DNA from 2 places in the Mesorhizobium sp. M1088 genome. Region 1 is predicted to be linked to the other one. Evidence: riboswitches for the same ligand, from Rfam matches in the RefSeq annotation. Region 1 holds a riboswitch; the other holds the start of a gene.
What was found. Region 1 has a riboswitch for thiamine pyrophosphate ahead of thiC (phosphomethylpyrimidine synthase ThiC). Riboswitches for the same ligand answer to the same signal wherever they lie in the genome.

Region 1 (5,222 bases):
CATCCGTGCCGGCCTCGTGACTAAGACGGGCGAATGGCGGTTCCTGGACTCACCTTTTTGGTCTGAAGTCGCTTCCTTGAGCCGGTGGCGGAGTTCTTGCTTGATCGACCTCAGCACTGTTTTAGAATCGGTTTTCGGAAAATTTGTCTTGTGGCATCAATTTTCATGGGATAGGATCATTTTTCATAGGTTTTGCCGACTAAACCAAAATTCAATGGAAGGATTCGCGTTTCATGCCTGCGGTGCAACAGCACCAATTTTCAGGTCCTGTTACCGTTTTTCAGGAAATCCGCCTTCCTGAAACGGCGACCCCGGCCGGGTACAGCGCCCTGATCGGAGCCTACAGGCTCGCCGCGCCCTTGCCCCGTAGGTTGTTCGCCACTGGCGAGCATCATCGCATTACCGAACGGGATGGCTGGCGGATCATGACCCCCCGCCATGCCCCAAATCCTACCCTCGAAGGCCACCTGACCTTTGCGCTCAAGTACGAGGGACTGGACCTTGCCGTCCTCAAGCGGCTGTTCCAAGTGACCGGTCCCGCGCCGATCGAGGCGCTGGTCCGTGAAAGCCCGACCGGCAGTTATGCCCGCCGCATCTGGTTTTTATATGAATGGCTGAGGGACGCGCGTATCGATCTGCCGGACGCGGAGGCCGGACGATACATTCCGGTTGTCGATCCCGAGCTGCAGTGGCCCGGACCCGACAAGACCGCTTCGCGCTATCGCGTAAGGGACAATCTCCCCGGCACGCGTGAGTTCTGCCCTCTGGTGTTCCGCACCAAGATTCTCGAAAAATTCATCGGCCTTGAACTACCGCGGCGCGCGGAGGCAATCGTAGCGGACGTGCCGCGCGACCTCCTTGCTCGGACCGCCGCCTTTCTTTTGCTCAAAGACTCGCGATCAAGCTATGCGATCGAGGGCGAGCACCCGCCGCAAGATCGCATCCAGCGCTGGGGCCGCGCCATCGGCGAAGCCGGCCGCTGGCCGATCGATCGCGATGAGCTGCTGCGTCTGCAAAGAATTGTACTTGGTGACGCTCGTTTCGTAAGACTTGGCTTCCGAAAAGAAGGAGGTTTCGTCGGTGAGCATGATCGAGACAACGGTACGCCCTTGCCCGATCACATCAGCGCTCGGCCCGAGGACCTGCCGCGGCTAATCGATGGAATGGCGGCGTTCGATCAGGGCCCCGCGCAAAAGCTTGATGCAGTCGTAGCCGCCGCAATCCTCGCCTTCGGCTTTGTCTATATTCACCCGTTCGAGGACGGAAACGGCCGCATTCACCGCTACCTAATCCACCACGTCCTTGCCATGCGCGGCTTCAATCCGCCGGGAGTGGTCTTTCCCGTCTCGGCCGCGATCCTGGACCAGATCAACGAGTACAGGGGCGTGCTCGAGAGCTATTCGCAGCGCCTTCTGCCGTTGGTGGAATGGGAACCGACGCCGCAATTCAACGTCCGGGTGCTGAATGACACCGGTGATTTCTACCGGTTCTTCGATGCAACCCCGCACGCCGAATTCCTCTATGCTTGCGTTCAGCGGACGATCGAACGGGACCTTCCCGAGGAAACCGCATTTCTGCAGCGCTACGATCAGTTCCGGCAGCAGGTGGACGCCTTTATCGACATGCCCGAGCGGTTGACCGATCTGCTCTTCCGTTTTCTTCACCAGAATGATGGCCATCTATCGAACCGCGCGCGCGAGAAGGAATTCGCCGCGCTGACCAGTGACGAGGCAGGAAGAATCGAGGCGATCTACGCGCAAACCTTTGGTGCCCATTGAAGGTGTGATCATCAGGATCGATTTTTAGTCCGACGCTTTGCGATTCCCTTGTCCTTGCCTTCATCTCCGACGCTTGACTTGTCACCGAGACATGCACGATTTTTTCCGCACGGTCTGACCGGCCGCCGATCAGCCGCGGCCAGAACGCGCTTGACAAACCGGAGCCGTCCCGTCCAACCTCACGCATTCACCAGGGGAGTCCCGGCAAGGGGCTGAGATACTGCTGGCTTTCGCGGCGCAGTGACCCGTTGAACCTGATCCAGTTCATACTGGCGTAGGGACGGTGCAAGCGCTTTGCGGGAGTTCACGCCCGAGGTCCTGTTTCGGCAGGTCGACAGAAGCGTCTTTTCATCCTTCCGGCACAGAACTGGGTCTCCAATGCACGAGCAAAGGAGCCTCAAGATGAATGCCCTCACCCCCGCCGTGTCGACGGGACCGCTGCCTGCCTCACGCAAAATCCACAAGCCCGGTGCCATCCACCCGCAGATCAGGGTGCCGATGCGCGAAATCTCCGTCCATCCGACGGCAGGCGAGCCGCCGGTGACCGCTTACGATCCGTCCGGCCCCTATACCGACCCGACTGTCGAAACCAGCATCGAAAACGGCCTTGCACGGCTTCGCCATGAATGGGTCACCGCGCGCGGCGATGTCGAAGCCTATGACGGCCGCCACGTCCGGCCAGAAGACAATGGGTTTGCGGCGGGCGAGCGCCTAACACCGGAATTTCCAGTCCGCAACCGGCCACTCCGGGCCCAGACCGGCAAGGCGGTGACACAGCTTGCCTATGCGCGCGCTGGCATCATCACGCCCGAAATGGAGTTCGTCGCCATCCGCGAGAACCTTGGTCGCGAGATCCTGCACGGCAAGCTTGAGCGCGACGGCGAGGCCTTCGGCGCGGCGATCCCCGACTTCGTCACGCCTGAATTCGTGCGCAACGAGGTGGCGCGCGGACGGGCGATCATTCCCGCCAACATCAACCATCCCGAGAGCGAGCCGATGATCATCGGCCGGAATTTCCTGGTCAAGATCAACGCCAATATCGGTAACTCCGCCGTCACATCGTCGATGGCTGAAGAGGTCGAAAAGATGGTGTGGGCGATCCGCTGGGGCGCCGACACGGTGATGGATCTGTCGACCGGCCGCAACATCCACAACATCCGCGAATGGATCGTCCGCAACTCGCCGGTGCCGATCGGCACGGTGCCGCTCTACCAGGCGCTCGAGAAAGTCGGCGGCATTGCCGAGGATCTTACCTGGGAGGTTTACCGCGACACGCTGATCGAACAGGCCGAACAGGGCGTCGACTATTTCACCATCCACGCCGGCGTGCGGCTGCATTACATCCCGCTGACCGTTGACCGGGTCACGGGTATCGTCTCGCGCGGCGGCTCGATCATGGCAAAATGGTGCCTGCACCATCACCGGGAAAGCTTCCTCTACGAGCACTTTGCGGAGATCTGCGACATCTGCCGCGCTTATGACGTCTCCTTCTCGCTCGGCGACGGCCTTCGTCCCGGCTCGATCGCCGACGCCAACGACGCGGCGCAATTCGCCGAGCTGGAAACGCTCGGCGAGCTGACGCAGATCGCCTGGGCGAAAGATTGCCAGGTGATGATCGAGGGGCCCGGCCACGTGCCGATGCACAAGATCAAGGCGAACATGGACAAGCAGCTCGCCGTCTGTGGCGAGGCGCCGTTCTATACGCTTGGACCGCTGACGACCGACATCGCGCCGGGCTACGACCACATCACTTCCGGCATCGGCGCGGCGATGATCGGCTGGTTCGGAACGGCCATGCTCTGCTACGTCACGCCCAAGGAGCATCTCGGCCTTCCCGACCGCGATGACGTCAAGACCGGCGTGATCACCTACAAGATCGCAGCGCACGCGGCCGACCTGGCGAAGGGCCACCCGGCGGCGAAAGTCAGGGATGACGCCCTTTCCCGCGCGCGCTTCGAGTTCCGCTGGGAGGACCAGTTCAACCTGTCGCTCGACCCCGAAACCGCACGGTCCTTCCACGACCAGACCTTGCCCAAGGAGGCGCACAAGCTGGCACATTTCTGCTCGATGTGCGGACCGAAATTCTGCTCGATGCGTATCTCTCACGACATCCGCGCCGAGGCACAGAAAGAGGGCATGGCGGCGATGGCGGCGAAATACCGCGAGGGCGGCGATCTCTACGTGCCAGCGGACGAGATCGGCGCACCGGTCACGCCTCAGCCAGGTAAGCCATCATGAAGGTGCTGATAAAGGGGGCCGGCGTCGCCGGCCTCACCGCCGCCTTCGAACTCGCCGCCCGCGGCGCGACGGTTACCGTTGCCGAGACAAGGCCTGCCCTTGGGGGCAATGCGTCGTGGTTCGCCGGCGGCATGCTGGCGCCATGGTGCGAGCGTGAAAGCGCCGAGCAGCCGGTGCTGGACCTTGGACGTGACGCTGCCGACTGGTGGGATGCGGTGCTGCCGGGTCAGGTGACACGGGGCGGAACACTTGTCGTGGCCGCCCCGCGTGATGCCGGCGAGCTCGACCGCTTCGCCAGCCGCACGTCGGGCCATCGGCGTGTCGATGAAGACGAAATTGCGCTCCTGGAACCCGACCTCGCCGGCCGCTTCCGGCGCGGACTGCTCTTCCCAGATGAGGCTCATCTCGACCCGCGCCAGGCGATGGCAGCACTTCATGACAAGCTCGCAGCCATGGGTGTCAAATTCCACTTCGGCACCGACGCCCGGCATGTTTCCGGTTTCGATCGTCAGATCGACTGCCCGGGGATGGCCGCCGTCGATGACAGGCTTCGCGGCGTTCGCGGCGAAATGCTGATCCTAAACACGCCAGACTTCTCGCTGTCGCGCCCGGTCCGGTTGCTGCATCCGCGCTTTCCGCTCTATGCGGTACCGCGTGCCGACGCCCAGTTCATGATCGGTGCGACGATGATTGAAAGCCGGTCCGCCAGACCGGTCACGGCGCGTTCGATGATGGAGCTTCTGGGTGCTGCGTATGCCCTCCATCCGGCCTTTGGCGGGGCCGGGATCGTTGAAGCCGGCGTCGGCGTCCGTCCAGCCTTTCCCGACAATCTGCCGCGCGTCGAAATGAGCGGAGACACCGTCGCGATCAACGGGCTCTATCGCCATGGCTTTCTTCTCGCCCCCGCCATGGCGCGCCTGGCGGGCGAAATTGTCTTCAATCACGACAAACCCGTGGAGCTTGCTCATGAAACTGATGGTCAACGGCAAAGTGCATGAGGTTGCCGCCACCACGCTGGCCGAGCTGCTTGCCGCGCTTGACTATGAGGGCGATTGGCTCGCGACCGCCGTCAACAACGACCTCGTGCACAAAGCCAGCCGGGCGGAATTCCAATTGAACGACGGCGACCGGATCGAAATCCTCTCGCCGATGCAGGGAGGCTAGCATGTTCGATCTTCTCGGGACGACGCTTCCCTCCCGCCTGCT
Region 2 (5,222 bases), on a different contig from region 1:
TCGCCGCCTGAAAGCTCGCGCACCGGCGTGCGCGCCTGTTCCGGCTTGAACAGGAAGTCTTTCATGTAAGAGACGACGTGGCGCTGCTCGCCATTGATGACGAGGTTCTCGCCGCGCCCGTCGGTGAGATACTGCGCCAATGTCTCCTGTGGGTCGACGGCTTCGCGCTTCTGGTCGAGCGTGGCGATCTCCAGATTTGTGCCGAGCCGCACCGTGCCCGCGTCCGGCTTCAATTCGCCGGTCAGCATCTTCAACAGCGTCGTCTTGCCGGCGCCGTTCGGCCCGACCAGACCGACGCGATCGCCGCGCTGGATGCGGGTCGAGAATCCCTTGACCACGGTCAGATCGCCAAAGCTCTTCTCGATGTTCTTGGCTTCGATCACCAGCTTGCCGGATTCGGCGGCGTCGCTGGCTGTCATCGTCGCCGCACCCTCGGCGCCGCGATGACCACGAAAGCGCTGGCGCATGGTCTGCAACTCACCGAGCCGGCGCATGTTGCGCTTGCGCCGCGCTGTCACGCCATAGCGCAGCCAGTGCTCCTCGCGCACGATCTGGCGACCGAGCTTGTGCTGCTCGCGCTCTTCCTCCTCCAGCACCGTGTCGCGCCATTCCTCGAAATAGCCAAAGCCCTTGTCGAGACGGCGGGTCTGGCCGCGGTCGAGCCAGATTGTGGCGCGTGACACGCGCTCGAGAAAACGGCGGTCATGCGAGATGACGACCAGTGCCGAGGAGGTGCGGGCAAGCTCCTCCTCCAGCCATTCGATGACCGAAAGGTCAAGATGATTGGTCGGCTCATCGAGGAGGAGAATGTCGGGCTCCGGCGCCATGACGCGGGCGAGGGCGGCGCGCCGCGCCTCGCCGCCGGAAAGGTCGTTCGGCCGTTCCTCGCCGGTCAGGCCGAGATGCTCCATCAGATAGGTGGCGCGGTAGGGATCGTCGGCGGGCCCGAGCCCCGCCTCGACATAGGCGCGGACGGTCGCAAAACCGTCCATGTCGGGCATTTGCGGCAAGTAGCGCACGGTTGCCGAGGGCTGGCGGAAGACTTCGCCATCCTGCGGTTCGATCAGCCCGGCGGCGATCTTGAGGAGCGTCGACTTACCAGAGCCGTTGCGGCCGACCAGGGCGATCTTGTCGCCAGCCGAGGCCGTCAGGGCGGCACCGTCGAGCAACGGCGTGCCGCCAAAGGTCAGCTTTATCCCGTCGAGATTGAGAAGCGGCGGCGCCATATCAGCTTTCTGGGCTCAGCTTTCCGGAAGAGGGTAGGGATGCGCGAGCAGCAGCGCCCGGCCGCTGGCCAGCGCGATTTCCAGCCGGCCCCTGACCTCGTTGGAAATGGTCAGCGACGAGCCGAACGCAACCTCGACATGGTCGAGCGGCCATTTGGCGCCGGTGACTGTCAGGCCGGCGAGATCCGAGAAGCCGAGCACCGAAAACAGCGTGCCGTCGGCATAGTCGAAGCCAGTCTTTCCAGGCAGCAAGGGAATGCCTTCCTGTGCGCCGCTGGTCAAAAGCACTTCCGTTCCGCCTTCCGCCAGCCGGACGCTCAGCGCCAGATGCAGGAAGATGTGGTCGGTGCGTTTGCCGCCGAAGGCGCCTGCGAGCACAAGGCTTGTCGCACCGCGTTCGAGCGCGGCGGCGATAGCGAGTTCACCGTCGGTCTTGTCCTTTTCAGCGGGAAATACCTGCCGTGGCACGGCGGCCAGATCTTCCGGCAAATCGGCAGGCACCGAATCGAAATCGCCGACCCAGAGTTCCGGCCTCAGGCCCAGCATGCGGGCATGACCGATGCCGGCGTCGGCGGCGATGACGCGCGAGCCTTCGACCTGGCGGTCGAGCAGCGGTGTGCGGATGAGATCGCCGCCAAGCAGGATGGTGAATGTGCTCATATCTCGTGGCCCTTACCAGCCCTGCCCCGGAAACGGAAGATGAAACGGCAGACGAAACGGAAGGCTGGGCTTTGGATGCCCGGCAAACTTCCGCTTGCGCAGCACTTCGGCCGGGCCTATGTGTCGCAACGCTCTAACGGGGTGCCGGACGCGATTTTCGCGGACCGGCTGAGAGGCAAGACTGCCAACCCGCTGAACCTGATCCGGTTTGTACCGGCGGAGGGATTAGACGTTTCGGACAGCCCGACGCCTCAATTCCTTTCAACGCGAACGAAGGAGGCGCCGATGCGCAGTTTTTTCCACTCTCTTGTCTCAATTGTCCTGCTTGCGGCATCCGCGGTCGCCCTGCCGGGGCAGGCATCGGCACAGGATAGACTGACGGTCTATACCTATGAAAGCTTCACCGCCGATTGGGGTCCGGGACCGGCGGTGAAGAAGGCCTTCGAGGCCGAATGCAGTTGCGTCGTCGAATTCGTCTCGGTCGCCGACGGCGTGGCGCTGCTCAACCGTGTGAAGCTGGAAGGCGCCGCGACCAAGGCCGATATCGTACTTGGCCTCGATACCAACTTAACCGCCGACGCCAAGGCAACCGGCCTGTTTTCGCCGCACGGCGCCGTCTCGGGCGTCAATGTGCCGGGCGGCTGGAGCGACGATATTTTCGTGCCGTTCGACTATGGCTATTTCGCCGTCGTCTACGATACCGAAAAACTGCAGAGCCCGCCGAAGAGCCTCAGGGAATTGGTCGAGGGCGATGCCGGAGAGAAGATCGTCATCCAGGATCCGCGCACCTCGACGCCGGGCCTTGGCCTGCTGCTGTGGGTCAAATCGGTCTATGGCGACAAGGCGCCGGAAGCCTGGGCCAAACTCAAGGCGAAGGTGCTGACGGTAACGCCGGGCTGGAGCGAGGCCTACGGCCTGTTCACCAAGGGCGAGGCGCCGATGGTGCTGTCCTACACCACCTCGCCGGCCTACCACATGGTCGCCGAAAACACCGAGCGCTACCAGGCGGCGTCCTTCGAGGAGGGCGAATATCTGCAGATCGAGGTTGCGGGGATCACCACCAAGGGCGCGAAGAACCCGCTGGCGGAAAAGTTCATTGCCTTCATGACCGGACCGAAATTCCAGGATGTCATTCCCGAAACCAACTGGATGTTCCCGGCCGGCAAAACCGACGAGCCGCTCAACCCGGCGTTCGACAAGCTGGTCAAGCCGACCAAGACCCTGCTGTTCAGCCCGGAAGACGTCGCGGCCAACCGCAAGGCCTGGGTCGATGAGTGGCTTGCGGCGATGAGCAGGTAGGGCTCAAGCCTCGTCGGATGTTTGCGCCAAGCCACCCCCCTCTGGCCTGCCGGCCATCTCCCCCTCAAGGGCACGGCTATCGCAGATGGAACGCCGAGGCTTTCGCTCTACGACGTACCCCCACCCCTAACCCCTCCCCACAAGGGGGAGGGAGACTTCCGTTGGCACTGACCTCGGCAAATTGTCTGCCTTTCGGCGCCAAAAGGGGAAGTAAGGGCATGCGGCAGCGTTCCCTCCCCCTTGTGGGGAGGGTTAGGGTGGGGGTCCAACTTCGTAAGAATCCAAATGCGATAGCCCTGCCCTCAAGGGGGAGATCGGCAGCTTTGTCGCCTCTCCTCGTCCTGCCACTTGTGAGATTGGCGAAGGCGGCTGAGTGCGCAATCTCCCCCCTTGAGGGGGAGATGGCCGGCAGGCCAGAGAGGGGTGGGCTCGGCCATTGTCAGGTATTTCCTTCGATCAACACCTGTCGTAGTGTCGGGTAGCACGACATGCGTACGCGTCATCCGGCCGATCCCCGCGTCACTGCCGGCATCGTCGCGCTCGCCGCCGTCGCGCTGCTGATCGGCGGGGCATTCGCCGGGCTCGTCGTCGAAGCCACACGCGACCTGTCCGGCGCCGCCGCCGCTTTCGATTCCTATCTCTTGCGCGTCGTCCGTTTCACGCTCTGGCAGGCTCTGCTGTCGACCCTGCTCTCCGTTGCACCGGCGCTGTTCATCGCGCGCGCCCTGTCGCGGCATCCACGTTTTTTCGGGCGAGGCTTCATCCTCCAGCTTTTCGCCGTGCCACTGGCGCTGCCGGCCATTGTTGCCGCACTCGGTGTCTTGGCGCTCTATGGCCGCGCCGGCTATTTTGCCGGCACGCTCGGCGCGCTAGGCGGCCAGAGCTGGCCCGGCATCTATGGCCTGTCGGGCATACTCGTTGCCCATGTCTTCTTCAACCTGCCGCTGGCGACGCGGCTGTTCCTGGAGGCGTTGCAGACCGTGCCGGCTAACCAATGGCGGCTGGCGAGCCAGCTTGGCATGGGGGCTGCGCCGGCCTTCCGGCTGATCGAATGGCCGCCGTTGCGTGCGGCCCTGCCGGGCGTTGCCGGGCTCGTTTTCATGCTGTGCATCACCTCCTTCACCATCGTGCTTACGCTCGGCGGCGGGCCGCGCGCGACGACGCTGGAGGTTGCCATCTACCAGGCGCTGCGTTTCGACTTCGACCCGGCGCGGGCGGTGACGCTGACCTTGCTGCAGATTGCCCTGACCTTCGTCGTCGTGCTGGCCTTGACGCGGCTTGGCGCCAATATGACCGGCGACGCCAATCTGCCGGTGGCGCCGCGCCGGTATTTTTCAGCCGGTGCGGCCGAGACCGTGCTGAACGCGCTGGCGATCGGGCTCGCACTGCTGTTTGTCGCCGGGCCGATGGCGGCCACGCTGGCAGCCGGGCTTGGCGCCGATCTCGGCCGCCTGGCCGGCGAGAGCGCGGTGCGGCAAGCGACGGCGACCAGTGCCGTGCTCTCCCTCCTGTCGGCGCTGCTCTCTGTGGCGTTGTCGCTGTCGCTGGTGATGGCGCGCCGGGCGCTGGCGCTCACCCGGCGGAGCGGCAGGAGGACGCTGCTCGAACACCTGGCCGACACCGGTGCGGGGTTCGTCCTGGTGGTGCCGCCCATCGTCATCGGTGCCGGCTGGTTCTTGCTCCTGCGCACCGTCGGCGATGTCTTTGCGATCGCCCCTGTCATGGTCGTTGCGGTCAATGCAGTGATGGCGATGCCGTTCGCCATCCGCGCCATCCGCCCTGCCTATGACGCGGCGAGCGAACGCCACGAACGGCTCTGCGCACAGCTTGGCATCTCGGGCTGGAACCGGTTGCGGCTGGTCGACTGGCCGTCGCTGCGGCGGCCGCTCGCCACCGGCTTCGCGTTCGCCATGGCGCTGTCGCTCGGCGATCTCGGCGTCATTGCGCTGTTCGGCAGCGATTCCGTGCAGACCTTGCCCTATCTGCTGCTGGCGCGCATGGGCAGTTACCGCACCGAGGATGCCGCCGGCCTGGCGC

Region 2: it holds a riboswitch for thiamine pyrophosphate, as region 1 does, so the genes downstream of both, thiB (thiamine ABC transporter substrate binding subunit) here and thiC (phosphomethylpyrimidine synthase ThiC) in region 1, are expected to answer to the same signal.

Annotation. Positions count from the first base shown of each region.
Region 1 covers NZ_JAMYMO010000001.1:545,619-550,840, reverse strand. Annotated here, with positions in the region: gene NKH49_RS02780 (Fic family protein) at 234-1,778, shown strand; TPP riboswitch at 1,961-2,077, shown strand; gene thiC (phosphomethylpyrimidine synthase ThiC) at 2,181-4,016, shown strand; gene thiO (glycine oxidase ThiO) at 4,013-5,014, shown strand; gene thiS (sulfur carrier protein ThiS) at 4,983-5,180, shown strand; gene NKH49_RS02760 (thiazole synthase) at 5,182-5,222, shown strand, end outside.
Region 2 covers NZ_JAMYMO010000005.1:254,061-259,282, forward strand. Annotated here, with positions in the region: gene NKH49_RS09340 (ABC-F family ATP-binding cassette domain-containing protein) at 1-1,226, opposite strand, end outside; gene NKH49_RS09345 (thiamine diphosphokinase) at 1,242-1,886, opposite strand; TPP riboswitch at 2,014-2,128, shown strand; gene thiB (thiamine ABC transporter substrate binding subunit) at 2,172-3,185, shown strand; gene thiP (thiamine/thiamine pyrophosphate ABC transporter permease) at 3,674-5,222, shown strand, end outside.